3 regions of the Mycobacterium sp. TY815 genome follow, and region 1 is predicted to be linked to each of the others. Evidence: predicted binding sites of a transcription regulator. Region 1 holds the regulator's gene; each other region holds the start of a gene.
The links. The regulator LexA, encoded in region 1, represses DNA repair genes until DNA is damaged. The targets are predictions, from matches to a motif close to CGAACANNTGTTCG.
Positions count from the first base shown of each region.

Region 2: a site for LexA is predicted at 6,027-6,040, ahead of QXK92_RS27410 (HNH endonuclease signature motif containing protein). Genes of this name have one in related genera too.
Region 3: a site for LexA is predicted at 5,111-5,124, ahead of ruvC (crossover junction endodeoxyribonuclease RuvC). Genes of this name have one in related genera too.

Region 1 is NZ_JAUFRX010000001.1:2,053,829-2,063,618, reverse strand. Features, by position in the region: gene dapF (diaminopimelate epimerase) at 1-11, shown strand, start outside; gene hflX (GTPase HflX) at 58-1,494, shown strand; gene QXK92_RS08575 (acyl-CoA dehydrogenase family protein) at 1,584-2,744, shown strand; gene QXK92_RS08570 (TerC/Alx family metal homeostasis membrane protein) at 2,748-3,923, opposite strand; gene QXK92_RS08565 (LGFP repeat-containing protein) at 4,235-6,613, shown strand; gene lexA (transcriptional repressor LexA) at 6,642-7,364, opposite strand; gene QXK92_RS08555 (LysM peptidoglycan-binding domain-containing protein) at 7,658-8,164, shown strand; gene nrdR (transcriptional regulator NrdR) at 8,318-8,779, shown strand; gene QXK92_RS08545 (peroxynitrite isomerase) at 8,801-9,286, shown strand; gene QXK92_RS08540 (PhzF family phenazine biosynthesis protein) at 9,296-9,790, opposite strand, start outside.
Region 2 is NZ_JAUFRX010000003.1:347,822-357,611, forward strand. Features, by position in the region: gene QXK92_RS27380 (DUF58 domain-containing protein) at 1-1,288, opposite strand, end outside; gene QXK92_RS27385 (MoxR family ATPase) at 1,288-2,241, opposite strand; gene QXK92_RS27390 (DUF4350 domain-containing protein) at 2,238-3,395, opposite strand; gene QXK92_RS27395 (DUF4129 domain-containing protein) at 3,377-4,027, opposite strand; gene QXK92_RS27400 (hypothetical protein) at 4,036-5,526, opposite strand; gene QXK92_RS27405 (GatB/YqeY domain-containing protein) at 5,513-5,977, shown strand; gene QXK92_RS27410 (HNH endonuclease signature motif containing protein) at 6,125-7,618, shown strand; gene QXK92_RS27415 (LLM class F420-dependent oxidoreductase) at 7,760-8,746, shown strand; gene QXK92_RS27420 (SRPBCC family protein) at 8,879-9,790, shown strand, end outside.
Region 3 is NZ_JAUFRX010000001.1:1,928,594-1,938,383, reverse strand. Features, by position in the region: gene QXK92_RS07920 (PE family protein) at 1-1,430, shown strand, start outside; gene QXK92_RS07915 (polyamine aminopropyltransferase) at 1,432-3,000, opposite strand; gene QXK92_RS07910 (DUF350 domain-containing protein) at 2,997-3,455, opposite strand; gene QXK92_RS07905 (DUF4247 domain-containing protein) at 3,478-3,909, opposite strand; gene QXK92_RS07900 (DUF2617 family protein) at 3,906-4,400, opposite strand; gene QXK92_RS07895 (DUF4178 domain-containing protein) at 4,406-5,023, opposite strand; gene ruvC (crossover junction endodeoxyribonuclease RuvC) at 5,158-5,712, shown strand; gene ruvA (Holliday junction branch migration protein RuvA) at 5,709-6,302, shown strand; gene ruvB (Holliday junction branch migration DNA helicase RuvB) at 6,299-7,342, shown strand; gene QXK92_RS07875 (DUF1304 domain-containing protein) at 7,353-7,736, shown strand; gene QXK92_RS07870 (hypothetical protein) at 7,865-8,542, shown strand; gene QXK92_RS07865 (PE family protein) at 8,702-9,790, opposite strand, start outside.

The sequences.
Region 1 (9,790 bases):
AAGAGCGTTAAATCAGGTGCATGACGCCGATTCGGCGTGCAACATTGCTAATTGCCTATGAAAAATTCTGATTCATTTCCCGAGTTTCCCGAGACCATCGGGCCGGAGCCCAGCACTGGCGAACTTGCCCTGGAAGACCGATCTGCATTGCGCCGGGTCGCGGGGCTGTCGACCGAACTCACCGACATCTCCGAGGTCGAGTACCGCCAGCTGCGCCTGGAACGCGTGGTGCTGGTCGGCGTCTGGACCGAGGGCACCTCAGCCGACAACCAGGCCAGCCTCGCCGAGTTGGCGGCGCTGGCCGAAACCGCGGGTTCCCAGGTGCTCGAGGGGCTCATTCAGCGCCGCGATCGCCCCGATCCGTCGACCTACATCGGTTCGGGCAAGGCCCAGGAGCTTCGCGAGGTGGTGCTGGCCACCGGCGCCGACACCGTGATCTGCGACGGCGAACTGTCCCCGGCCCAGCTGACCGCGCTGGAAAAGGCGGTGAAGGTCAAAGTCATCGACCGGACCGCGTTGATCCTGGACATCTTCGCGCAGCACGCCACCAGCCGGGAAGGCAAGGCGCAGGTCTCGCTGGCACAGATGGAGTACATGCTGCCGCGGCTGCGCGGCTGGGGTGAGTCGATGTCCCGGCAGGCCGGCGGTCGAGCCGGTGGTAGCGGCGGCGGTGTGGGCCTTCGTGGCCCGGGTGAAACCAAGATCGAAACCGACCGGCGCCGCATCCGCGAGCGCATGTCCAAACTCAAGCGCGAGATCAGGGCGATGAAGCAGGTCCGCGACACCCAGCGCAGCCGTCGCCTGCACTCCGACATGCCGTCCATCGCCATCGTGGGCTACACCAACGCCGGCAAATCCAGCGTTCTCAATGCGCTCACGGGGGCCGGCGTGCTCGTCCAGGACGCGCTGTTCGCCACCCTGGAACCCACCACCCGGCGCGCCGAATTCGACGACGGCCGCCCATTCGTGCTCACCGACACTGTCGGCTTCGTGCGTCATCTGCCTACCCAGCTGGTCGAGGCGTTCCGCTCCACCTTGGAGGAGGTCGTCGACGCGGATCTGCTGGTGCACGTCGTCGACGGGTCGGACGTCAACCCGTTGGCCCAGATCAGTGCCGTGCGGCAGGTGATCTCCGACGTGGTCGCCGATCACGGAGCCGAAGCTCCGCCGGAACTGGTGGTGGTCAACAAAATCGACGCCGCCGGTGATCTGATGCTGGCCAGGCTGCGCCACGAACTTCCCGGCGCGGTCTTCGTCTCCGCTCGCACCGGCGATGGTATCGACGCGCTGCGCCAGCGGATGGCCGAACTCGCCGTGCCCACCGATACGGCCGTGGATGTCGTCATCCCCTACGACCGTGGCGACCTGGTGGCCAGGGTTCACTCCGACGGGCGGGTCCACCAGGCAGACCATCAGGCCGACGGCACCCGCATCCAGGCGCGGGTCCCGGTGGCGCTGGCCGCTGCGCTGCGGCAATTCGGGTCGGAAGCCTAACCAGGCAGACGCGCCCGCTCGACCAACCGCCCGGTTGGTATATGTTGGGCTCAAGAGTCTTCCACCTATGACAGCCGGAGGTCGCACCCATGGGCAGCGCCGTCAAGTATCAGCGCACACTTTTCGAACCGGAGCACGAGCTGTTCCGGGAGTCGTATCGCGCATTCCTCGATCGGCACGTCGCGCCGTATCACGATGAATGGGAGAAGGCCCACATCGTCGACCGCGGAGTGTGGCTGGAAGCCGGCAAACAGGGCTTCCTGGGCATGGCGGTGCCGGAGGAGTACGGCGGCGGGGGAAACCCGGATTTTCGCTACAACACGATCGTCACCGAGGAGACCACCCGCGGTCGCTACAGCGGCATCGGGTTCGGCCTGCACAACGACATCATTGCGCCCTACCTGCTGCACCTGGCCACCGAAGAGCAGAAGCAGCGCTGGCTGCCGAAATTCTGCACCGGAGAACTGATCACCGCGATCGCGATGACCGAGCCGGGAACCGGAAGTGACCTGCAGGGCATCAAGACCCGCGCGGTCAAAGAGGGCGACCACTACGTGCTCAACGGGTCAAAGACGTTCATCACCAACGGAATCAACTCCGACCTGGTGATCGTCGTGGCGCAGACCGACCCGGAGAAGGGCGCGCAGGGCTTCAGCCTGCTGGCCGTCGAGCGCGGCATGGAGGGCTTCGAACGCGGCCGTCACCTCGACAAGATCGGCCTGGACGCCCAGGACACCGCCGAACTGTCTTTCACAGACGTGAAGGTTCCGGCCGAGAACCTGCTCGGCCAGGAGGGCATGGGCTTCATCTACCTGATGCAGAACCTGCCGCAGGAACGGCTGAACATCGCCGTCATGGCGGCAACGGCCATGGAAACGGTGCTCGAGCAGACGCTGCAATACACCAAGGAGCGCAAGGCTTTTGGCAAGCCGATCGGTAGCTTCCAGAACAGCCGGTTCGTGCTGGCCGAGCTGGCGACCGAGGCCACCGTGGTACGCATCATGGTGGACAACTTCATCGCGCTCCACCTGGAGGGGAAGCTGACGGCCGAGCAGGCCGCGATGGCCAAGTGGTACTCCACCGAAAAGCAGGTTCATCTGATCGACCGCTGCCTGCAACTGCATGGTGGGTACGGCTACATGCGCGAATACGATGTTGCCCGTGCCTATCTCGACGCCCGGGTGCAGACCATCTACGGCGGCACGACCGAGATCATGAAAGAGATCATCGGCCGCGGGCTGGGCGTCTAGCGCTTAGTCCGCGTCGCGGTGCGCCTCGTGCACCCGCCGCAGTAGCTCCGCCAGCTCGTCGTCCGGTCTGAGCTTGTCGTTGTATTTGGTTGCCAGCACGTCTATTTCGCGTTCCGCCTGCAGCAGCGCGGCGTAGGCCTCGTCGCGTTGCGCCGGATCCTGCATCGAGGCCAGGTACTCGTTCGCATGCCGGCGTGCCCGGCTGACGGCGTTCTGTCTGCGGCCGCGCGCCGAATACAACGACACCAGCGTCGTTATCAGCAGCACCGCGACGATCACCAGCAGCGACACCGTGATGCTCAATTCGACGACCGGAACTGGCCTGCCGTGGTTGATGAAGGGAAGGTTGTTGTCGTGCAGCGCTTCCAGAATCAGCTTCACACCGATGAAGCCCAGTACCACGGCCAGTCCGTAGGTCAGGTAGACCAGCCGGTCCAGCAGATTGTCGATCAGAAAGTACAGTTGGCGAAGGCCGAGTAGTGAGAACGCGGTCGCGGCGAACACCAGGTAAATGTTCTGCGTCAGACCGAACATCGCGGGCACCGAATCGAACGCGAACAACAGGTCGGTACCGCCGACGGCGATCATGACCAGCAGCAGCGGCGTCATCACCCGCCGACCGTCCTGCACCACGAACAGCCCGTCGCCGTCGTACTCGGTGGATGTCCGCAGGAAGCGGTTGGCCAATCGGATGACCAGGTTGTCGGCGTTACTGTCTTCTGTCTCTGCCGGTTTGGCGAGTTTGCCGGCCATCACCAGCAGGCCCAGGCCGAATACGTAGAAGACCGCGTTGAAGCTGTTGAGGAGTGCGCCGCCCAGAATGATGAAGACGGTGCGCGCGATCAGCGCGAAAGCGATACCGAACAACAGCACCTTCTGCTGCGCCACCCTGGGCACCGCGAAGCTGCTGATGATCACCAGGAAGACGAAAAGGTTGTCCACGGAAAGGGCTTCGTTGCTCAGGTAGCCGGCGAAATACTCGACCGCCATGTGGGGGCTGCCCAGGACGGCGACGCCCACACCGAAGATCACCGCTATGCCGATATAGGTCGCCGACCAGATCGCGGCCTCACGTAGCGTCGGCACGTGCGTCTTGCGTACCTGAAAGACATAGTCGAACAGCATCAACCCGGCGATGAGGACGATGGTGACGGCCCAGCCAAGTCCGGAAACGCCCATGCGCGCTGGATTTCCTCTCACGGGATCGGCCGGCATGCCAGGCGGGATGTTGTCTCCGGCACGGTAACCCAATGGGTGACAGGGGCGCAGCGCGGTTTCACCGGTTTCTCGCGACACGAGCGCGGGCCGGCATCATTTCGACATCGGCTCGGTATCCGTTTCCGTAATATGTACGATTTGACTTCGCATATCTCGTTCGCTAGAGCAAAGTTATGCGAGCCCGGTGGCGATGTGAATCGTGGCCGGGAAACGGCCCACGGCGGTGAATCCGCCTGCTTGCCAGGTGGGCAGGGCGTCGGCTTGGAGGCTTGGTGAACGGGCAGAGGGGTCAATTGAACAAGTTGGTTGGGCGTGCGCTGGTCGGCCTGACGGCCGCCGCGTTGGCGACCGGTTTGGCCCTGGGGTTGCTGGCGCCTGCCGCGTCCGCGTCGCCGATCGGCGACGCCGAGGCGGCCATGATGGCCGCATGGGATAAGGCGGGCGGTGCCTCGTCCACGCTCGGCGCCAGAAAAGGCGACGTCTACCCCCTCGGGGACGGATTCGCTCTGGACTTCGACGGCGGCAAGATGTACTTCACTCCCGCCACCGGTGCCAGGTACATGTTCGGCCCCATCCTGGACAAATACGAGTCACTGGGCGGTCCGGCCAACAGCGATCTCGGATTTCCGACCATCAACGAGGTGCCCGGACTCGCCGGGCCCGACAGCCGGGTGAGCACATTCGCGGCCAGCGACAACCCGGTGATCTTCTGGACACCCGATCACGGCGCATTCGTGGTCCGCGGCGCACTCAACGCCGCCTGGGACAAACTCGGCAGCTCGGGCGGGGTGCTGGGGGCGCCGGTCGGCGACGAAACCTACGACGGTGAAGTGGCGTCGCAGAAGTTCACCGGCGGAGAGGTGTCCTGGAACAGGAAGACCAAGGAATTCAGCACCAACCCGCCGGCCCTGGCCGATCAGCTCAAGGGCCTGCAGATAGCGATCGACCCCACCGCCGCCATCAACATGGCCTGGCGTGCGGCCGGCGGCGCGAACGGTCCGCTGGGCGCCAAGAAGGGCGGCCCGAATCCGATCGGTGGCGACGGCATCGTCCAGGAGTTCAACGGCGGCAAGATCTTCTTCAGCCCGGCCACCGGCGCCAACGCCGTCGAAGGGCCGATCCTGCAGAAGTACGAGTCGTTGGGCGGACCGGTCAGCAGTGACCTGGGCTTCCCGATCTCGAATGAGGCGGACGGCGGCATCACCCCGGCCAGCCGGATCGCCACCTTCTCCGCCGCCGACAAGCCGGTGATCTTCTGGACTCCTGATCACGGCGCGTTCGTCGTGCGCGGCGCCATGAAGGCGGCATGGGACAAGCTGAAGGGGGCCACCGGCAAACTGGGCGCCCCCGTCGGCGACCAGAGCGTCGACGGAGACGTGGTCTCGCAGAAGTTCACCGGCGGCAAGGTGTCGTGGAACCGTGCGAAGAACACCTTCACCACCGATCCGGCGAACTTGGCGCCGCTGCTGTCCGGCCTGCAGGTGTCGGGGCAGAACCAGCCCAGCACCACCGCGTCGCCACCGCCCGGCAAGAAGTTCACCTTCCACTGGTGGTGGTTGGCGGTGGCGGTGCCGGTGTTGCTGCTTGTTCTGATGACTGTGCTGGTGGTGTTCGGTCTGCGCCGCCGTCGCGCCGGCCGGGCAGTGCCCGCGTACGACCACGGTCACGATGTGGCCGACGAGTTCGACAGGGGCGCCGACGGGCGCTGGTCGCACGACGACATCGATTACGGCTCCGAGCGCTTCCCGCCAGTCGAGCACCACCCTGAAGAGCACGAGATGCCGGAGTACGGTGCAGCGCCGCGGGTGAGCTGGTCCAGAGGGGGCGGGACCGTGGCCGCGCCCGACGAGCGCGGTCTGGGCCGTGAGGAATACCACGACGAGCACGACCGCAGCGCCGAATACGCCGACGACTATGCGCATGGCGCCGACGATTACGCGCACGGCGCCGACGACTACGCGCACGGCGCCGACGATTACGCCGCCGGATCCGAGGAATACGTGGCTGCGGCCGAGCAGGACACGGACTTCGAGGAGCACGACGAGTCCGGCGGGTTCGAAGGCGATGAAGACCCCGACGCGGTGGACACCACCCCGACACCCATCGTCACACGCGGCGCATTCGGCCAGCTCGTGGAGGCCGAGCCCCACGTTGCGGAAACGGTCTCGCCGGAAGCGTTCGCGGAGGAGTCCTCGATACCGCACAGCGAAGGTGCTGCGGCGCCGGACGTTCCCGAGGCCCATCCGGAGCACGAATTTCCGGACATCTTCTATCCGCGTGGAGGTCCCGCGGAAGAGGAGGTGCCCGACGTGGCGCCGGAGGACGCGAACGTGGCGCCTGAGCCGAGGAAGGGGCGGCATGCCGCCGCCGATGACCCGGGTTATGCGCCGGCAGCGACCGAGGCGGCTTACGCCGCGGCGCCGCAGGCCGAGGCGGCCCGAGGCGCGGAGGGTGCTGCAGTGCGGCCAACCATCCACCTGCCTCTCGAGGATGACCCGTACCGGGCCCCGGATGGCTACCCGATCAAGGCCAGCGCCCGATTCGGCCTGTACTACACGCCCAACAGCGCGTTGTACCACGACACTCTGGCCGAGATTTGGTTCGCCAACGAGGCAGTGGCGCAGGCCAACGGCTTCGTCAGGGCCGACTGAGCCATAGGCCTGCTGGAGCGGTTCAGCCTTACACCTTGCGGATGACCGTGACGACCTTCCCGAGCACGGTCGCGTCATTCCCGGGGATCGGGTCGAACGCCGGGTTGTGGGGCATCAGCCACACTTGGCCACCTGCTCGCTTGAAGGTCTTGACGGTGGCCTCGCCGTCGATCATGGCGGCCACGATGTCGCCGTTGTCCGCGACGTTCTGCTGACGTACCACCACCCAGTCGCCGTCGCAGATGGCGGCTTCCACCATCGAGTCGCCGACGACCTTGAGAAGGAACAACGTCCCCTCGCCGACCAGCTCACGGGGTAGCGGAAAGACGTCCTCGACGGCTTCCTCGGCGAGGATGGGCCCACCGGCGGCGATGCGGCCCAGTACGGGCACGAAAGTGGGTTCCGGGAGGGCATCCGAGCCGGCCACATCGGTGGTGGGTGCAGTCACGGCGTCGTCAGCCGCCCGCACATCCACGGCCCGCGGTCGATTCGCGTCCCGGCGCAGGTAGCCCTTGCGCTCCAGCGTGCGCAATTGATGAGCCACCGAGGATGTCGACGTCAGGCCCACCGCGTCGCCGATCTCGCGAATACTCGGCGGATACCCGCGGGTGGTGACCGAGGCCCTGATGACTTCGAGGATGGTGCGCTGCCGCTCGGTCAGCGCGGAGTCGACGGAGTGCAGCCGTCCGTCTGCGGTGGTTCCGCGGGAACCGGCTCGATCAGCTACTGGGGGGTCGTTGCTGTCGCTCATGCCACTGAATGTAACCGCCTCCGACCGAAGAATCAAACATGTGTTCGACGGGCGTGTCAGGCCGGCGTCGGCAGCGCCTCTATCGGCCCGGATCTGCGGAATCACAAGTGTGTAACTTTCCGGTGGATCGGGTATCCGAAATTCACCCAGCTGGTTGCACCGACAAAATCCTGTCGGTGGTGAGGTCTACCGTTTTGCTCGTACGACACGCGTCGCTCAGGTGTTCGATATCGAACACCTGAGCGACTAAGGTCGAACACACGAGCGATTTTTCGTCGACCGGAGGCAACGACATGACAATCAGCTACGCGGGCCCGCAGCGCACCTGGAACGGGCAAAGGCTGGTGACCAGGCCTGCCAACAGGCCGTTCGACGAGTCGCCTTACTACCGCGCGGGGCAGATCCGTTCGACCAGGCCGGGCCCCACCCGTCCAGGCGGCACGCCCATGCGGTACTACGGAACCGGTGTCGCGGTGTCGACGGCATCGCACCGCCGCCGTCCGGTCTCAGTGTTGACGACGGTGGGATTGGCCCTGCTCGCCGGCATCATCACGCTCTGGCTCGGTTTGATGGCCAACTTCGGCAGCGTGCTGAACGACGAGCCCGCTGAGGCGGCGGCGCAGGTGCCCGCCGCACTCGCGGTGGTCCGCGTGGAACCCGGAGAGTCGTTGCAGCAGCTGGCCTCCCGGGTGGCACCCGGCGCACCGGTCCGCGACGTCGTGGAGCGCATCCGCAACCTCAACGCCCTGGACTCCAATTCGGTGGCGGCCGGCCAGACGTTGATCGCTCCGATCGGGTGAAGCCCGGCCGAATAGCGCTCTGCACCAACGTTGCTCGGCCCGTTCCGGCCAGCGTGTGAACGGGCGTGCCAGCAGTGGCCCCGCCGGGGGTGCGCAGGTACTCTCGGGGTGGTTCTGCGGTACCCCGAAGTCAGGCGCAGCGAAGGAGCGGTTATGCACTGCCCGTTCTGCCGCCATCCCGATTCGCGGGTAATCGACTCGCGAGAGACCGATGAAGGTCAGGCGATCCGCCGGCGCCGGTCATGTCCCGAGTGCGGACGCAGATTCACCACCGTGGAGACCGCGGTGCTGGCCGTCGTCAAGCGTAGTGGCGTCACCGAACCCTTCAGCCGGGAAAAGGTGATCAGTGGTGTTCGCCGGGCCTGCCAGGGCCGACAGGTCGACGACGATGCGCTGAACCTGCTGGCCCAGCAGGTAGAGGATTCAGTGCGGGCCGCGGGGCCGGAAGTGCCCAGTCACGAGGTGGGTCTTGCCATTCTGGGGCCGTTGCGCGATCTCGACGAAGTCGCGTACCTGCGCTTCGCCTCGGTCTACCGGTCTTTTTCGTCGGCCGACGACTTCGAGCGGGAGATCGAGGCGCTGCGTGCCCACCGCAACGTGTCGACTGCGGGCTGAGCACAGCCATAGGCTTCTCACATGCCCGTCGATCTGCATCCCGATCTCGCAGCGCTAGCGCCCTTGCTGGGCACCTGGGTGGGGCGGGGCGCCGGCGAGTATCCGACGATCGAGCCCTTCGAGTACCTCGAAGAAGCGGTCTTCACCCACGTCGGTAAGCCTTTTCTGGTCTACGGGCACAAGACCAATGCCGTCGCCGACGGCCGACCCCTGCACGCCGAGACCGGTTACCTGCGGGTACCGCAGCCCGGAAGGCTTGAGCTGGTGCTCGCCCATCCCAGTGGCATCACCGAGATCGAGGTCGGTACCTACGAGGTCACCGGTCCCGTGATCGAGATCGAGCTGGCGACCGTCGACATCGGGCTCACGCCTACCGCCAAAGAGGTGACCGCCCTGAGCCGTTCGTTCCGGATCGACGGCGACGAACTGTCCTACTCGCTGCGGATGGGTGCGGTCGGGCAGCCAGAGCAGCATCACCTGTCCGCCGTGCTGCGCCGGCAGCACTGAGCCGGGGGGTCAATCCAGCCGGCGCACACCGTCCTCGGTGACTCGGCCGGCTACCTGCACCCAGCCCTCCGGGCTCCACGTGGTCGTGATGAGCGAGCCGCGGCCCTGCGTGATCACGAGATCACGGCTCAGGTACTCGGTGACGCGGACCGCCGCCGAGCCGGTCGCCTCGTCTTCAGGCACTCCCAGATTCGGTGCGAACATCCGGCTGCGCACCGCGCCGCTCGCCTGATCCGTCCACGCCCACAGATAGTGCGCGATGTCGTCCGGGAAATCGTCGGGATCGGCCTGCAACACCGCATCCGGGGAAGGCAGGTCGTGGATGGCGAACTCCGGTGCCCATTCCGCAGGGGCGCTGATCGCGGTGAAATCGCCGGAGTAACCCACCCGCACCAGGCCGGCGGGCACCTGCAGCGTGTTGATCGGAGTTCCCCGGTGGCGTAGCCACCATGCCGCGCCCACGCTCGGGTGGCCGGCGAAGGGCAGCTCGGTGCGCGGGGTATA
Region 2 (9,790 bases), on a different contig from region 1:
GGTCGGCGAGGCCGGGTGCGATGTCGGTGGGTGGCGCGTCGACGACTTCCACCCCGCTGCGCCGCAACCGGGAGGCGATGGCACGGCGTTCGTTGCGGGAGCGCTCGGCTGCCGCGGCGTCATAGACCGCCGCCGCGTCGCTGCGGCCGGCCGCGAGCTCGTCGACCCGCGGGTCGGCCACCGCGGCAACCAGCACATGGTGTTTGGCCGACAACTGCGGCAGCATCGGCAGCAGTCCCTCGTCCAGCGCGGTCGAGTTCAAGTCGGTGAGCAACACCACCAGCGACCGCCGCCGGGTCCGTCGCAGAATTGCGGCAACCATTGCCCGCCAGTCGGATTCGACGAGCGCCGGTTGCAGGGGGGCCATCGCGTCGACCAGCTGGGCGAGCAGTTCGGTGCGCGACGCACCGAAGACGGCGGCCCGGCTCAACCGGTCGTGCGCGAGGAAGTCCACGTGGTCACCGGCGCGAGAGGCCAACGCCGCCAACAAGAGCGCGGCGTCCATCGCCCAGTCCAGCCGCGGCCAGCCGGCGGGGTCGGCGGCCGTCGGGTCGATGCCGACGCGCCCCGCCGCCATCCGTCCGGTGTCCAGCACGATCACCACACGGCGGTCCCGCTCAGGCCGCCAGGTGCGCACCATAACGTCGCTGCGCCGCGCGCTGGCTCGCCAGTCGATCGAGCGGACGTCGTCGCCGACGACATACTCACGTAGCGAATCGAATTCGGTGCCCTGCCCGCGGATCAGCGTCGGCAGCAGGCCGTCGATCTCCCGCAGCTTCGCCAGCCGCGACGGCAGGTGTTTGCGGGACAGGAACGGCGGCAGCACGCGCACCTGGCCGGGTACCGGCTGCGAACTCTGCCGGCCCGCGAAACCCAGTGGCCCGATCGAGCGCGCCGTCACCACCGCGGCCCGCTGGTCGCCGCGGCGGACCGGCCGAAGCTGCGTGTGCAGTTGCTGGCTCTGCCCCGGCGCGATGACCAACCGGTGGGTTCGGGGCTCACCGCGGGCGCTGGGCGGCCACGCGTCGCGAACCTGACCACGGAAACGGCGCCGTCCGTCGTTGTGGACCAACAGGCCGGCATCCACCGGCTGACCCAATCGGGCCGAACCGTTCGGCGATCGGACGAAGCGCAGCCGGCGAGTACTGGCAGCGAGCGCCACGTCGATGCTCACGATCGCTGCCAATACTGCCAGCAGGATCACGAAAGCCTTTGCCGGCCAGGGTGATACCGCGATCGGCAGGACGCAGACGAGCGCGAACAGTCCGGTGCGGCCGGTGAGGATCACTAGCGGGGCACCGGGACCGAGGCCAGGATGCCGTCCAGAACACCGTCGGGGGTGGCTCCCTCGAGTTCGGCTTCCGGGCGAAGCATGATCCGGTGCCGCAGCGTTGGGCGGGCCATGGCCTTGACGTCGTCGGGCGTCACGTAGTTGCGGCCGGACAGCCACGCCCAGGACCGGGCGGTATTGAGCAGCGCGGTCGCCCCGCGCGGTGAGACCCCCAGCTGCAGGGCGGGGGAGGAGCGGGTGGCCCCGACGATGTCGACGATGTAGCCCAGCACCTCGTCGGCGATCAGCACCTGACGCACCGCCTCGCGTCCGGCGGCCAGCTCCGCCGGACCCGCCACCGGCTTGATCGCAGACAAGTCGCGCGGATCGAATCCGTGCGCGTGCCGGCCGAGAATCGCGATCTCGGCGTCGCGCGGCGGCAGCGTGACGTTCAGCTTGAGCAGGAAGCGGTCGAGCTGGGCCTCGGGCAGCTGGTAGGTGCCCTCATACTCGATCGGGTTCTGGGTGGCGGCGACGATGAACGGGTCCGGCAGCGGCTTGGGTTCGCCGTCCACGCTGACCTGGCGCTCTTCCATCGCCTCGAGCAGCGCCGCCTGTGTCTTGGGTGGCGTGCGGTTGATCTCGTCGGCCAGCAACAGATTGGTGAACACCGGGCCCGGCCGGAAGGCGAACTCCGCGGTGTGGGTGTCATAGACCAGTGAGCCGGTGACGTCACCGGGCATCAGGTCGGGCGTGAACTGGACCCGCTTGAATTCGAGTTGCAGCGCTGCGGCCAGGGCACGGACCATCAGCGTCTTGGCCACCCCCGGAACGCCTTCGAGCAGGACGTGGCCGCGGCACAACAACGCGATCACCAGGCCGCTGACCACGCCCTCCTGCCCGACGACGGCTTTGCCGATTTCGGCTCGCAATCCCAGCAACGCCTCGCGGGCGGAATCCGGTTCTGTCACGAGTGGGTGACCTGCCTTTCGATGTCGTCGAGTGCACGGGCTAGCTGGAGTAGATCGGAGTCGTTGGCCGGTGGGGGTCCGAAAAGGTGGTACTGGACGAAATCCGGGTCGGCGCCACAGCGCCGGGCCACCGTCATCACCACCGCGGGCGGCGATGCGTTGGGGCCCAGGCCCAGCCGGGGCATCAGTCGTTGCAGTGTGGCTGTGCGCAGCGCCTCGGCGGCTCGGTCGCGCGCTCGCCGCGACCGGTAGAGGCGGCCACTGCCTTCCACTGTCTCCGATGCGCGCACCACGACGGGCAGGTCTTCGGCGACCAGTGGGCCGACCCGCCGGCCTTTCCACAGCGCAACGAGGATTACCACCAGCCAGAGCTGCCAGACCATCCAGGTCACGTTCTCCGGGATCAGATCCATCAGTGATGCTGGCTCCGAGGTGTGCCCCTCCGCGCGCTGCGGGGCGTACCAGATGAGCCGGGACCGGGCGCCGGCCAGATTCATCGCCAGTGCGGCGTTGCCCTCTTCCAGCAGGCCGTCGTTCTGCATGAAGTGGCTGGTGCCGACCACGGTGACGGTACGGCTTCCGTCGCGGTAGCTGACCAGCGCCCCGCCGTAGCAGCTGACGAGATCGAGGTCGCCTTTGGCCCGGTAAGCGTCACTCGGTCCGAGATTTACGGTGCCGGCCCGATTGGCTTGGCGGAGATCGCAATTCGGCTCGTTGTCCAGGTTGCTGGCGGCCCCGACGCGCAGCCGCGGCGTCAGAGCGGCGCGGATCCGCGACGTCGGATCCACCAGCAGCAGATCACCGGGTGCGTTGGACAGCTTGTCCAGCAACGAATTGTCGGTCAGGTACTGGGACTGCGCCACCAGGAGCAACGTGTCCGGCCGGGCGGCGCGCTGGACCTCGGCGACGGTGTTGGCGACCACCACCTCGACGCCGGCGTCGCTCAGCAGTGTCACCAGAGCGTGCGCGCCGGAGGGGCTAGTGGCCTCCGGGTCCATGGTGCCGCCGGGTCGCGGCGCGGTCAGGTATGTGGTGATCGACGCGACGATGACCAGTGCGGCAAGCGTGAGCAGCACCCCACGCCACGGGCGTCGTTGTTGCGTGGTGCCAGGCGGCACTCCGGGGCGGGTGAGCGTCACCGGACCTTCGCCCATGACTCCGGTGCGGCGGGTTGTGCCACCGCCGGCGACGCGGCGGACCGCGAACGTAGATGGTCGTCGAGGTCGGCGATCATCTGATAGGCGGCTTGTGTCCCTGGCCGTTCGCCGTAGGTCACGTCATTGAAAGCCGTTGCCGCCTGGGACATCTCCGCAGCCAGGTGGGGCAGTGCCTCGCCGGCGTCATGGGCCAGCTCGTTGGCGGTACGTCCGGGAACCTGAGTGAGCACCCCGGTCTCCTCCAGCTCACGGGCCACCGCGCGCAGCCGATGCCGGATGGCAGCCGCCCAATTGCCCTCGGCGGCGTAGGATTCCGCGGTCGCCCGATGCTGTGCGGCGGTCAGTTGTCCGGCCTCGAACAGTTCGTAGTCACCGCCGCGGTTGGTGCGGATGGTGCGGCGTGCGATCCGGATGGCGAAGAAGACGGCGATGGCCAGCAAGATCAGCAGCACGGTGACCGTGAACCATCCACCCGACACGTGCGACGCCTTCAACATCAGTTTGAGCAGGAATTCGTTGATCTTGTCGAAGATTTCGTCGGTCAACGACGGCCTGGGATAGATCGGCTTGTTCAACTCGCTTTGCGCAGCATCGTGCGCGGCATCGCGGTCGATGTCGATGGCGGGCACTGTGCTCCTCAGTAAGGCCGGGTGAGCCAGAGGTTGTCGGTGGATTCCACGGCTGCCATGCCGCCGGCCGCACCTGTCTGCAGCACCAGATCGAATGCCTCGGCGCGGATGCGCCTGTCGGTGTACAGCAGCACCACGACGCCGGCAACGAACGGGGTGGTGACGATCTGACTGATACCGCCGCCGATGGACGACAGCGCGGTGCCGACCAACAGCGTTGTGGTGCTCGACGCTCCCATCAACAAAATCTGACCGACGATGCTGAACGGTGCCGAGATCGCCCCGCCGACGATGCCGACCACCATGGCCGCCAGTACGCGGATGCCCAGTACCCGCCAGAAGCCGTTGCGCACCAACCGGAATGACCTGGTGATGGCGTCGAAGACCGGCAGCCGTTCCAGCACGATCAGCACCGGCGCGAACATCAGCACCGTGTACGCATAGGCGATTAATGCGGCCACCAGCAACAACAACGGGAACCCGACCAGCACCGCGGCGCCGGCATTGGCGGCCACTCCGACGCCGATCAGGATCACCACCACCAGCCCGATGATCACGGCCAGGCCGACGGCTTCCAGCAGTGCCAGGCCGAGCAGCGCCAGGAGGCGGCCCCGGACCTTGGCCCACGCCTCGCCGATGGTGATCGGCGAGCCGAACACCGCGCGCCCGACGATGACGGTGAGCATGCCGCTGAGCAGCATGCTGCCGAGCCAGCTGACCAGGGCGCTGCCGCCCAGCGACGCCGTCCATGCGCCGACGGCGCCCAGGCTGGGCTCGGACTTGTTGGTCTGCAGTGAGTTCGCGGCGGCGAGTGGACCGATGGTCGCCAGCAGCGAGATCACCTGCATGACGACCACGACCATGGCCGTCAGGCCCAGAGTCGGCTTCGGGTTGGCCCGGATGTAGCCCACGGCACCGTTGAAGATGTCGCTCAGGGTGAGCGGTCTCAGCGGAATGATGCCGGGCTTGACGGCGCCCGGGATCAATGGCGGACCGTAGCCCGGCGGGGTTTGGCCGTAGCCCGCGGGCGGGCCGTAGCCCGGTGGGGGCCCGTAGCCCGCGGGCGGGCCGTAGCCGGGAGGCTGTTGGCCGTAGCCCGCGGGCGGGCCGTAGCCCGGTGGGGGCCCGTAGCCCGAGGGCGGGCCGTAGCCGGAAGGCTGTTGGCCGTAGCCCGGCGGGTGGCCATAGCCCGCGGGCGGACCGTAACCCGGAGGTGGCCCGTAACCGGCGGACGGACCGTACCCGCCTGTCGCGGCATAAGCGGGAGGCGGGCCGTATGCGGGAGGTGGTCCGTATGCCGGAGGCGGCTCGTAGGCCGGGGGCGGCTCTTGACCGGCGGATCCCGGCGAAGTGTCACCCGGGTATTCAGGCGGCAGCGTGCTCACCGTAGGCAGCGGCTGTCGTCGTTTGTCATGGGGTCCATCCTGTCGGCGGTTGGTGCATTTCTCAATGTAGGTCCCCGGGTCAGCGCGTAGCGTCTGTGCAATGGCGGAACTCAAATCCCGGCTGCGGGCGGACCTGACCGACTCGATGAAGGCGCAGGACAAGTTGCGGACTGCGACACTGCGCATGTTGTTGGCGGCGATTCAGACTGAAGAGGTCTCGGGGAAAGAGGCCAAGGAGCTCACCGATGACGAGGTGCTCAAGGTGTTGGCCAGGGAGTCTCGCAAGCGGGGTGAGGCCGCCGAGATCTACACACAGAATGGTCGCGGCGAGCTCGCAGCCAACGAGCATGCCGAGGCGCGGATCATCGACGAATACCTGCCGACGCCGCTGACCGATGCCGAGGTGGTTGACGTCGTTGAGACCGCGATTGCCCAGGTTGCCGAGACGTTGGGGCACGCGCCTTCCAGGAAAGAGATGGGTCTCGTCATGAAGGTGGCGACCGGGATCGCCGAGGGGAAGGCGGACGGCTCGAGGCTGTCGGCGGCGGTGAAAGACCGGCTCTGACCTGGGCGTGAGTCCGGTGCAGGGAAGTGTCGGCGGGCCCGAGTAGTATCGAACACATGTTCGAATCGATGCCCGTCTTCGTCGTGGGAGGGGAAACCGTTCAGCGAGCTGACCGCGGCCGAGCGGATGGCGCGCTTCGATGCGCTGATGGGCCAGATGTTCGAACACCGCGAGGGCCTGCTGGGCAAGACCGCGGAATCGCGTGGGTGGGTGACGCGGGTGTGCGAGGCGGCGCGACTGGTCAATCAGGGTGCGGCCGCGGAGTTGGTGGCGATTGGGGAGTTGTTCGCCTACCGGCTGGCCCGGGGTGGGGAGCGAGAGGACTGGGCGATCGACACGATGAAGGCGGTGGCTGGGGAGGTGGCCGCGGGGTTGAAGATCAGTCAGGGCCGTGCGGAGACCAAGCTGCGCTATGCCCGGGCGATGCGTGAGCGGCTGCCGCAGGTGGCCGCGGTGTTGTGTGCCGGGGACATCGACCTGGAAGCGTTTTCCACGATTGTGTTCCGTACCGATCTGATCGAGGACCCGCAGGTGCTGGCGGTCGTGGACGCTAAGATCGCCGCGCGGGTGACACGGTGGCCCTCGCTGAGCCGGGGGCGGCTGTCGCAGAAGGTCGATGCGATCGTCGTTAACGCAGATGCCGATGCGGTGCGCCGCCGCAAAGAGGCGCAGACGGATCGGGAGGTGTGGATCGGCGGCGAGTCCGACGGGCTGTCGCAGATCGACGGCCGGTTGCGCAGTACCGACGCCCAGGCCCTCGATGCGCGACTGACAGCGTTGGCGGCCACGGTGTGCCCGCATGATCCGCGTACCGCCGCCCAGCGCCGCGCTGATGCGTTGGGGGCGCTGGCTGCTGATGCGACCCGGCTGGGCTGTGAATGCGGCCGTTCCGATTGCACCGCCGCCGGCAGAAAGCCGTCCGGCCCGGTGGTGATTCAGGTGATCGCCGAACAAGCCACCCTCAACGGGCACGCCGACAACCCCGCCTACCTACTGGGCGGGCAGGACCTCATCACCCCTGAACTGCTGGCCGAGTTGGCGCTGTGCGCCAAACAGGTGCCGTTGATCCATCCCGGCTACGCCGCACCCGAACCCCACTACACCCCCTCGCAGGGGCTGGCCGATTTCGTGCGGGCCCGGGATCTGACGTGCCGCTGGCCCGGCTGCGACGTACCAGCCACCCGCTGCGATCTGGATACCATCCCCTACGCCCAGGGCGGGCCCACCCATGCCGGCAACCTCAAGTGCTACTGCCGCACGCATCATTTGATGAAAACGTTCTGGGGCTGGAGCGAGCAGCAACTCGCCGACGGCACCCTGATCCTGACCTCCCCGGGCGGAGACACCCACGTCACCACCCCCGGTAGCGCGCTGCTGTTTCCCAGCCTGTGCCACGCCGTGGGCGGCATGCCCGCCCCCGAAGCCCAAACCACCCCACCGGCCGACTACTGCGCCGAACGCACCGCGATGATGCCCACCCGCCGCCGCACCCGCACCCAAGACCGCGCCGCCCGCGTCACCGCCGAACGCCGCGCCAACCACCAGGCCCGCACGGCCACCGGCTCCACTACCGCCGACCACTTCGCCTACGCCGACAACCACCCACCACCACACCCCAACGACGACCCGCCACCCTTCTGAGGACCGGTCAACACCTCACCCAGAGGCGACGGCGAAAAGACGCCACTCACCGGGCACTCCTTTGAGTTGGTGCGCCGCAGGCGGAACTTCTTCTGACAATCCAGCGTCGTTTGCTTCGCCGGTCGCAGGGTACCCCCAGGTATGCCCCGGTTCGGATATACCCTGATGACAGAGCAAGCTGGTCCCAAAGAGCTTGTGCGCGATGCTGTTTCGGCCGAACAACGGGGATTCGACTTCGAGGTCTGCAGCGATCACTTTTCGCCGTGGCTGACTTCGCAGGGTCACGCCCCTAACGCATGGGCTGTGCTCGGCGCGGTGGCGCACGCCACCGAACGCGTCGATCTCTACTCCTACGTGACGTGCCCCACCATGCGGTACCACCCCGCGATCGTCGCTCAGCAGGCCGCCACCGTGCAGATTCTTTCCGACGGACGCTTCACGCTGGGCCTGGGTAGTGGCGAGAATCTCAACGAACACGTGATCGGCAAAGGCTGGCCGACCGTCGAGCGCCGCCAGGACATGTTGCGCGAAGCCATCAAGATCATCCGCGAACTCTTCGGCGGCGAACTGGTGGACTGGCGCGGCGAATACTTCCAGGTGGACTCCGCCCGCTTGTGGGACGCACCGGACGTGCCGCCCGGCATCGGAGTGGCGATGGCGGGCGCCAGGGGCGTCGAGAAGTTCGGCAAACTGGCCGACCACCTCATCGCGGTGGAACCCGACCAGGAACTGGTCGACGCCTGGCGCACGGCCCGCCAGAGCGGCGGCTGGCCCGGCGCCGGCCGGGTCGTCGGGCAGCTGCCGGTGTGCTGGGATCCCGACCGCGACGCGGCGGTCGCCCGGGCACACGATCAGTTCCGCTGGTTTGCCGGCGGCTGGACAGTCAACGCGGACCTGCCGACGCCCGCCGGATTCGCCGGCGCAACACAGTTCGTGCGGCCCGAGGATGTAGCGGAGAGCATCCCCTGCGGTCCGGACCTGGATGCGATCGTCGAGGCCGCGAAGTCTTACTGGGAGGCCGGTTTCACAGATATCGCGCTCGTTCAGATCGGTGGCGACACTCAACAGCAATTCCTGAAGGAAGCCGCCGAGCCATTGCTGGATGCGCTGCGCAGCGCCTCGAGCTGACTGAACGCCACGTTTGGGTGGCCGTTGCACGGGTATCGCTGCCGTTAGCGATGGCGCAATCGCGGGTCGGATCCGCTCAACAGTACGCAATGACGAACGCCGGATTATCCGGCGACGCAAGGAGTTCGACCAATGAACGATTCCGCGGCAAGTAAGACGGCGGTTCTGGTCAAAGCACTGGGTGCGGCAAGTCTCGGCCTCGGGCTGTCCGAAATCGTGGCACCGGGGAGAATCGCAGCGCTTGCCGGCGTAGACGAAACGAGGCGATCCCGCGCGATTATCCGTGCCTTGGGTATGCGTGAATGTGGGCACGGCGCAGCGTTGTTGGCGGGCCCGGACAAACTCGTCTGGACTCGCGTCGCTGGCGACGTGCTCGACGTCGCGTTCCTGGGGGCAGGCGTCATGCGCCGTGGGCCCGGCCGGCGCCGGCGCGGCCTGATTACCGCTGCCGCGCTCACTGCGATAGGCGGGGCGGACCTCTATGCAGCGCTGCGCACCACGCACGGTGACACCGCCCGCCACGCGGGTGGTCAGCCGCCCCGGACGTTGCGCGCCGCCGTCACCGTTCTGCGCACTCCGGAATACGTGTACGGCTTCTGGCGTAACCTGGAAAACCTGCCGACGTTCATGCACCACCTGCAATCGGTGACCACCGCACAGGACGGATGCTCGCACTGGATCGCCAATTCGCCTGTCGGGCAACCTGTTCAGTGGGACGCGCAGATCACCGAGGACCTGCCCGGCAAGCGGATCGCATGGCAATCGCTGCCGGGCTCGGGAATCGAGAACAGCGGGTGCGTCGACTTCACCCCCGATCCCACGGGCAAAAGCACCGAGGTACGGGTCACGATGGCCTACCAGATGCCCGGCGGTGCGCTCGGCAAGGCAGCGGCCACCCTCCTGGGGGAGTCTCCCGATCAGCAGGTCAATGACGATCTCCGCCGTTTCAAACAGATCCTGGAGACCGGTCAGGTGTTGCGTTCAGACGGATCGCCGGACGGCACTGTCGCACGCCGGCAGCTGCATCAGCAGTCGGCCCAGCCC
Region 3 (9,790 bases), 130 kb from region 1:
CCGGCGGCAAGGGCGGCAACGGCGGCAACGCAGGAAACGGCGGAAACGGCGCCAGGGGCACCTTCACCGGCGGCGATGGCACCGGCGGAGCGGGCGGCAATGGTGGGGACCGCGGGGCGGGCGGTACCGGCGGCGCAGGAGGTGCCGGTGGCGGCCCCGGTGCAAGCGCCGGCGGCGCCGGGGGGTCCGGCAGTTTCGGTACCAGCGGTGGGGACGGTGGCAAGGGCGGCAACGGTGCCGACGCCGTCACCGGGACCGGCGGCAACGGTGGAGCCGGTGGCAACGCGGGCATCGTCGGGAACGGCGGCGACGGCGGAACGGGCGGCAGGGGTGGCATCGGTACCAACGTGACTGCCACCGCGGCGACGGGCGGCACCGGCGGGAGCGGCGGCAAGGGCGGCGCCGGCGGCAACGGCGGACTGTTCGGCGGTGACGGCGGCGACGGTGGTGCCGGCGGGGTCGGCGGCAAGGGTGGCCAGGGCGGACAGGGTACGACCGGCGGTAACGGCGCTGACCGGGGTCCCGGTGGCGGCGACGGTGGCATTGCCGACAACGGCGGTACCGGGGGCAGAGGCGGGCAGGGCGGTACCGGCGGAGAAGGCGGCGCAGCCGGCAAGGGCAGTTTCATCGGTAACGGCAAAGACGGCGCCATCGGCATGGGTGGCGCCGGCGGCCAGGGCGGGACCGGTGGCACCGGCGGCACCGGGGGCACCGGCGGCGACGGGGGCGAGTCCACCGCAGGCCGGCCCCAGGCCGGTCAGGGCGGCCGGGGAGGTGACGGTGGCGAGGGCGGTGCCGCCGGAGCAGGCGGAATCGGTGGCGGGTCGGGCGCGAACCAGGGCGCTACGGGCGGAGCCGGTATTCAGGGCAACGGCGGCCAGGGCGGCAACGGCGGCAGCGGCGGCAACGGCGACGTGGGTGGCGTCATCAACCCCGCCGGCGGACAGGGCGGTAACGGTGGCAATGGCGGAACCGGAGCCAACGGTGGCAACGCCGGCGCCGGTGGTCGCGGCGGTGATGGCGGCACCGGTATCAACGCCGACGGTGCGCGCGGTGGCACCGGCGGTGTCGGCGGCACCGGCCTGCAGGGCTTCGGCGGCAGGGGCGGTAACGGAGGCGACAGCGGCAACGGCGGGGACGCGTCTGTCGCGTTCGATGCAGGTGACGGTGGCATCGGCGGCAACGCCGGAGGCGGGGGCAAGGGGAGTTTGCCCGGCCTCGGCGGAGCGGGCGGCAACGGTGGGCGCGGCGGCAACGGCGGCAACGGCATCGGTGTGCCGCTCGGCTCCGGCGTCGGCGGCAAGGGCGGTGGCGGAGGCGCCGGCGGCTTCAGTGGCGACGGAGAGTTCCCGGGCCAGGCAGAAGCCGGAGGGCTGCCGAATGGGACCACTGGCGGTCAGGGCGGCGCCGGTGGCGGGGGCGCCAGCTGAGTCAGTCGTATCCGCGCCGCATGTCGTCGACGATCCGCGGGTTTTCCAGTGTCGACGGCTCCACCGGACGCGGCCGTACGTCCTCGGAGAACACTGTGGCGGCGTCCAGCACGTGCTGGTCGAGGTAGCGCAGTGGCGGGACGTCTCGCGGGAGCGCCGCCACGGGAGCGGCATCACCGCGGCGGGCCAGGACGAATCCCCAGTCGCCGAAGGTGGGCACGTAGACGTGGTAGGGCGTGACCGCGTAGCCGCCGGAATGGATCGTCGAGACGGTGCGCCAGAACGCCGTGCGCGTCGAGAAGGGGCTGCCTGCCTGCACCACCAGCAGCCCGCCGGGGGACAGCACCCGCCCGACCAGCGCATAGAACTCGGTCGAATAGAGGCGCCCGAGCACCGGGGTGTCCGGATCGGGCAGATCGACGATTACCGCGTCGAAGCGGTCGGACCGGCCGCCCCGCAGCCAGGTCATCGCGTCGTCGATCACCACCTGCACCCGTGGGTTGTCCAGCGACCCGCCGTTGGCGTCGCGCATGGTGGTGCGCGCCAGTTCGACGACCGCCGGGTCCAGCTCCACCTGGACGATCCGCTGCAGACCCGGCAGGCGCAGCAGCTCGCGCGCCGCCAGCCCGTCGCCGCCGCCGAGCACCAGCACCGAGCGGGTGCCGGCCCCGAGCGCCGGGTAGACCAGGCTCTCGGTGTAGCGGTATTCGTCGCGGGTGGAGAACTGCAGGTCGCCGTCCAGATACAGGCGCATATCGCTGTCGCGGCGGGTGACCACGATGTCCTGGTACGCCGAGTGCCGGTGGGCGATGATCGGGTCGGCGTAGAGCTGTTGGCGGGTGGAGACCTCGATGTCCTGCGCGCGGATCAGCAGCGTCACCAGTACGGCCAACGCCGCAGCCAGCGCCGTCAGCGCCGCCGCCAACTGCCGCGCCGAGCCGACGCGGCGGAGCAGGAAAACGGCGACGATCGCCGCTGCCGCCAGGTTGATGATGCCGGTGGCCGCCGCGCCGCGGATCATCCCCAGATGCGGAAGCAGCAGGAAGGGCCATGCCAGGCCGCCCACCAGTGCGCCCAGGTAGTCGGCCGCGTTCAGATTGGCCAGCGTGCGACCGGTGTCGGTGGCCAGATCGGTGGGGCCTGATGCCCGTCCGCGCTGCAACAGCGTCATCAGCAGCGGCACTTCGGCACCCACCAGGCACCCGATCAGCCCGGTGCTGACGGCCAGCACCAACGTCGAGCCGTCGACGAAGGCGAAGGCGATGTACAGGGCTGCGGCGGACAGGCCGCCGACGATGCCGAGCAGCACCTCCACTGCGATGAAAGTGATCGCAGCGCGCGCCAACAACGGCTTGATCAGCAGCGCGCCCAGCCCGAGTGCGGCGATATACCCTGCCACGATCAGCGACGTCGCCACGATGCCGCCGCCGTTCAGGCTGGTCGAGAGTGTCAGCATCGCCAGCTCGTAGACGATCCCGCAGGCCGCGCACGCCGCCACGGCGGCCAGCAGGACTGCGCGCCACCGGCCCAGTGACGGCGAGACGGGTTCGGCCGCAGCGGTCGTCGTCATAACAACGCGGCCGCGTTGACCCCTCCCACCGCCAGCAGCATCGCCGCTGTGGCGAAGGCCGCCGGATGCAGCTGAGGTTCCTGGACATGTTCGTGGAAGTTGCCCGGCACCGCGACCCGCAATATGACCAGAGCCAGTCCCTGCAGGATGACGCCGATGCCGCCGTAGATCGCCACACCGAGCAGGCCCTCGCCCAGCTGATTGGAGCTGGTGGAGATGGCCGCGATGATCACCGTGCCCAGAGCCGCGTACATCGCGGTAGCCAGGATGGCGGCGTTGGGCCGGCGCTCGATGAACACCAGCCGACGCAGATTTCCCGGTGTCAGGACGTCGACCATCACGAACCCTGCGATGAGCACGACGACGCCGACCGCGAAGTAGAGGACGGTGGCGACGGCCCCGTGCAGGATCGGATCGACGCTGACGCTGCCGAACTCCACCGCGCTGTTGTACATGACAGTCCTCCTTCGCGATTACCTACTTGACGCCACCCGGCCCACCGGGTCTGCCGCCCGAGCCGCCAGACGGGGATCCGGGGGTGAACCCGGGGCCGAGGAAGACATAGGAGCCGTGGCTGTAACCGGCGCCCAGGTCTTCAACCCGGATGCTGCAGGGGCGCGTGCCGTCGGGTCCGATCACCACTATGTGGTCGCGGTACCGCAGATATTCGGTGCCGCCACTGGACGCCCGCGCCGCGGGGGTTTTGTAGTGGGCCAGCGTGTCGGCAACCTGCCTGGGTGATCCCGAGCAGATGTAGCGACGTGCATTGGCGTCGTGCACGTATTCCTGATAGTGGTCGGCGATGTAGGAGCCGACGTCGCGGTTGACCAGCACCAGCCCGACGCCCAGGAATGCGCTCCCGGCGACGGCCAGCCCGAATGCGAGCAGCAGCAGTCGGTTGCGGCTCACGGATGCCACCGGCTTGCCGTGTAGACCACCGTCCCCCCCGCGCCGGTGGGGTAGAGGTGCCAGGTCCGCCACTGCCAGCCGTCGCCGTCGGGCTCGGCGCCCAGGGCGGTCAGTGCGGCATCGTCGCCCGGGAACACGCCGCCCAGCCAGCCGGGTTCGCGGGCACACCGTTGCCGCAAGTCCCTGGCCAGCGCGCGGAACGCGGCTTCGTTATGCGTCGTGCTGTGTGATTCCAGGTGATAGCCCGGCGCCTCCGATCGGGCGGGCAGACCGTCCCCCGCGGCGCAGGAGACCTGTTCGGAGAACTCGCCCATGCCGTGTTGCACGGTGACGACATGCGAGGCGCCCAGGACGCCGAGCACCAGGGCGCCGCCGCGGGGGTGCTCCAGCCGGTAGCTGGCCAGGGTGGGCGGCGCCGCCGCGTTGAGCACCAACGCCAGTCGGGCTCCGGACACATCGGCCGGAGCCACCGCCAGGTGGTGAAGCGGCACCTCGATCAGCCCGCGGGCGCGGGGTAGACGGTCATTTCCCCGGTGCGCACGGTCTTGCCGGTGGATATCTCCCACGGCATGTCCGGGGCCCACCGCTCGAAGGAGAGCAGCGCTGCATTGTCGGCGCTCGCGTAGTCGACGTAATCCATCTCGCCGCCGGGCGGGAGGCCGGTGGTGCCCTCGGTTGTGTAACCGGCGTGACCGCGCTCCACTTCATGCAGAGCGGTGCCGTCGACCGTGTGCGGCCCGCCGGGTTGCAGGTCGAGGTCAGTACGTTTGAACCACATCGCCAGCTCGAGTCGGCCGTCGTCCTCCTCGACGCTGAACCAGATCGGCTCGCTGCTGGTTTCCGGTCCACCTTCGAGCAGGTGTTCCCACCACACGAACGGGCCTTCGCGGTAGGTGACCGATCCGCGCACCACATAGTCGACGCCGCCGTAGCTGACGATGGCACCGGGGCCGAGCTGGCGGGGACCGTATTCGTGCGGCGTGGCGAACGCGAGTGGGTCCTGCCGGGGTGCGGGCGTCTTGGGCGTTTTGGGCTTCTTCTTGAGGGCGTAGACGAGAACCAGAAGCGATGCGATGAACAGCGCCATCGCTATCACGATCAGTTGTGCTCCCACGCGAACCCTTCCGTAGTGCGCATAACGTAACTCACGCCCCCAGCGCGTGTCCCTCATCGGTGATGTCGCATCCAGCGGCTACGCTATCGAACAGCTGTTCGGAACTTCGGCTGACGATGACGTGGGGAGCTACGGTGCGGGTGATGGGCGTCGACCCCGGCTTGACACGGTGCGGGTTGTCGCTGGTGGAAAGCGGGCGAGGGCGGCAGATCACCGCGCTGGACGTCGACGTGGTGCGCACTCCGTCGGGCGAGCCGCTGCACCGGCGGTTGCTGGCCATCAGTGACGCCGTCGATCACTGGCTCGATACCCACCACCCGGATGTGCTTGCCATCGAGCGGGTGTTCTCGCAGCTGAATGTCAGCACGGTGATGGGTACGGCGCAGGCCGGCGGGGTGATTGCGCTGGCGGCCGCCAAACGCGGCATCGACGTCCACTTCCATACGCCGAGCGAGGTTAAGGCGGCGGTCACCGGCAATGGCAACGCTGATAAGGCGCAGGTCACCGCGATGGTCACCAGAATCCTTGCGCTACAGGCCAAACCGACCCCGGCCGACGCCGCCGACGCGCTGGCGCTGGCGATCTGTCACTGCTGGCGGGCGCCGATGCTGACTCGGATGGCCGCTGCCGAGGCGCAGGCCGCGCAGCAGCGCAGCAAGTATCTGGCCAAGTTGAAGGCGGCCCGATGATCGCCTCGGTGCGCGGTGAGGTGCTGGAGGTGGCGCTGGACCACGTCGTGATCGAGGCCGCGGGGGTCGGATACCGGGTCAATGCGACGCCGTCGACGCTGGCCACGCTGCGGTCGGGCAGCGAGGCGCGGCTGATCACGGCGATGATTGTGCGCGAGGATTCGATGACGCTGTACGGGTTCTGCGACGCGGAGACCCGCGACCTGTTCCAGACGCTGTTGTCGGTCTCGGGCGTCGGGCCGCGGCTGGCGATGGCGACCCTGGCCGTGCACGATGCGACGGCGCTGCGCCAGGCCCTGGCAGACGGCGACGTCACCGCGCTCTGCCGGGTGCCCGGCATCGGCAAGCGCAGTGCCGAGCGGATGGTGCTGGAACTGCGCGACAAGGTGGGCCTGGTCACCGGGTCCGGCGCCGCACCGGCGGTGAACGGTCACGCCGTGCGTGCCCCGGTGGTGGAGGCGCTGGTCGGCCTGGGGTTTGCGGCCAAGCAGGCCGAAGACGCCACCGACAAGGTGCTCGCCGCCGATCGTGAGGCGTCGACGTCGACGGCCCTGCGGGCCGCGTTGTCGCTGCTGGGCAAGGCGAAATGAACGATCCCGAAGACTTCGACGAGCGCGACGTGTCACCGGCCCTGGCGGTCGGCGAAGGCGACATCGACGGCAGCCTGCGGCCCCGCTCGCTGCAGGAGTTCATCGGTCAGCCGCGGGTACGTGAGCAGCTGCAACTGGTTATCGAGGGAGCCAAGAACCGCGGCGGCACCCCGGACCACATTCTGCTGTCCGGGCCGCCCGGCCTGGGCAAGACGTCGTTGGCCATGATCATCGCCGCAGAACTCGGGTCCTCACTGCGGGTGACGTCGGGGCCGGCGCTGGAACGCGCCGGCGACCTGGCCGCCATGCTGTCCAACCTGGTGGAACACGACGTGCTGTTCATCGATGAGATCCACCGCATTGCCCGGCCCGCCGAGGAGATGCTGTATCTGGCGATGGAGGACTTCCGGGTCGACGTGGTCGTCGGCAAAGGCCCGGGCGCGACGTCGATTCCGCTGGAGGTGGCGCCGTTCACGCTGGTCGGGGCGACCACGCGGTCCGGCGCTCTGACCGGCCCCCTGCGCGACCGCTTCGGCTTCACCGCGCATATGGACTTCTATGAGCCGTCCGAACTGGAGCGGGTGCTGGCTCGCTCCGCCCGGATCCTGGGTATCGAGTTGGGTGCCGAGGCGGGGGCGGAGATCGCGCGCCGCTCGCGGGGCACACCGCGGATCGCCAACCGGTTGCTGCGCCGGGTGCGGGACTACGCCGAGGTGCGCGCCGACGGCATCATCACCCGGGACGTTGCGAAATTCGCGCTGCAGGTCTACGACGTCGACGAGTTGGGGTTGGACCGGCTGGACCGGGCGGTGCTGTCGGCGTTGACCCGCAGTTTCGGCGGCGGTCCGGTGGGGGTGTCGACGCTGGCGGTGGCGGTGGGGGAAGAGGCTGCGACGGTGGAAGAGGTGTGCGAGCCTTTCCTGGTGCGCGCCGGTATGGTCGCGCGCACGCCGCGAGGCCGGGTGGCCACGGCGTTGGCCTGGACACATCTGGGCATGACGCCGCCGGCCGGGGTCTCGCAGCCCGGGCTTTTCGACTAGGAGAACGCAGATGGTCACCGCCGCTTTGATTTTCGCCGCGCTGGCCGCGGTCCTGCACGTCTACATCTTCACCATGGAGTCGCTGACGTGGACCTCCAAGCGCACCCGTGCCACCTTCGGCACCACGGCGGAGGAAGCCGAGACCACCAAGCTGCTGGCGTTCAACCAGGGTTTCTACAACCTGTTCCTGGCCATCGTCTCCGGGATCGGTATCGCCGCGATGTTCGCCGGTCACCGTGACGTCGGGGCGGCGCTGGTTTTCGCCGGCGTCGGATCGATGGCAGCGGCCGCGGTGGTGTTGCTGCTCTCGGCGCGAGACAAGGCACGGGCGGCGGTGACGCAGGGCCTGTTCCCGGTGATCGCGGTTGCGCTGCTGCTGATCGGGCTCCGGTAGTCGCTCACCTCGGACGGGCGCTCACGGCGGCGATCAGGCACTTTCTTCGCCACCAGGACACGCTGAGCGGCATGCTTCAACGTCTCCGCGTCCGGGTACCCAGCCCGGTACCTACCGAGGGAGATGTCATGAAAACCATCGAGGACCGCCCCACCCGGGGACGAATCCCGCGCTCGCGTGGCGCCGTGATCGGACTGCTGCTGGTGATCCTGGGCGTCTGGGGAGCACTGATCCCATTCATCGGCCCGAACTTCGACTTTTCTTATACGCCCGGCCAGGCCTGGACCGCCGCCCGCGGCTGGCTGGAGGTCCTGCCCGGTGTTGCCACCGCGGTCGGCGGCCTGTTGCTCATCGTTTCGCGTAATCGCGGCAGCGCCATGCTCGGTGGTTGGCTGGCGGCACTGGGCGGGGCCTGGTTCGTGGTCGGCCGTACCTTTGCGCCGTTGTCGGGCATCGGCTCGGTCGGTGACCCGGTCGGTGCCACCGATCGCAAGCGGGTCGCGGTGGAACTCGCGTACTTCTCTGGACTGGGCGTCCTGATCGCCTTCCTCGCCGGGGCCGCGTTGGCCCGGATGGCGTTCCGGCTGGCACGTGACGTCCGGCCCCTCGAACCCGTTGCGCCCGTCGCCCACCCGGTGGAGCAGGTCCCGGCGCAGCCGCAGTACAGCGGATTGGTCGAACCCGAACGCGAGGTGTCGACCGACGCATTGACCACGCCGCGGGACCGATTTGCGGCGCCGGCCGAGGGGACCGAGCAGCGGCGGGGGCTGTTCCGGCGGCATCGCTCGCCGGTGTCGCACCCGTAGCCGGACTTCACCGCACAGGCTGGCCGCGCAAGAGGTGTCGGCCTGTGTCGCTGTGTCGCGGGGGAATCGTCTGCGTATCGGCGCTTCCCTGCAGATCGCTGCGCGTCCGACCCGCTGACAGTACTAAAGCACCGCCGCGATGGGCTGGCGCGATCGAGCTCAACTACCTTGCCCGACGCCGCCCGCAGCGCCTCCGTAGAAGAAGTAGCCTACGCCGCCGATCCCTCCGCTCCCCGAGCCGAGCGCGCTACCGTTGCCTCCGTTCATGCCCGCAGGTCCGATGCCACCGTCACCACCACTGAAGGTGCCACCCGGTTTGCCTGCAGCGCCGTTGGTGAGGGTGGGGGAGCCGCCAGACGGCGCCGCGGCATATCCGCCCGCGCCGCCGCCCCCGCCGCCCCCGATGACACTTCCACGACCGCCGGAGCCGCCCTCAGCGATGAGAATCTGACTGGTCACTGAAGCCAGCCCGCCAGTTCCTCCTGATCCGCCGGTGCTGCCGATGTCTCCTGCAGCGCCTCCTCCGCCTCCGCCCCCGCCGAACGCCCCATTTTCCGCGGCCGTGCCGCCTGCCCCGCCACCGCCGCCGGCGCCGCCGTTTCCGCCGCTAGTTGCCGACGCGATGGCGCCGCCTACGCCACCTCCGCCGCCCGTGCCGCCGTAAGCCACCGCGGTGCCAGAGTTGGAGGCGAGGCCGCCGTTGCCCCCTGCGCCGCCGCTGCCACCTTGACCCCCGAGGGCCGCTCCGCCGCCGCCGTTGCCGCCTTGACCGCCCGCGCCGCCTCCGCCACCGCCGCCCCCGTAGTTCAGCGAGCCGCTGATGTTTTGATCATTGCCGCCATTGCCGCCATTGCCGCCGGTGCCGCCTTGGCCACCCTGTCCTCCAACAGTGTTGCCCCACCCCGGCGCACCCCCATTGCCACCAACGCCGCCCCTGCCTCCTAGCCCGCCCTGTGTACCTCCCTTGCCATCGGCGTCGGGGGCCCCTTGGCCGCCATTACCGGCAGTGCCTCCGGTGCCACCGTTGCCGCCGACGCCTCCACCAACGCCATTTATGCCGGCTCCGCCTGTGCCGCCGGTGCCGCCGTCACCACCACGGCCACCCACAGCGGGCGTGGTGCCCGAGGCGCCGCTCAACCCGGTGCCGCCTGCGCCGCCTTTCCCGCCGGTGCCGCCGTTGCCCCCCGTCCCGTTGGCGCCTGCCGCTCCTCCGTCGAGCTCAATGCCCGCGGCACCGGCCGTGCCACC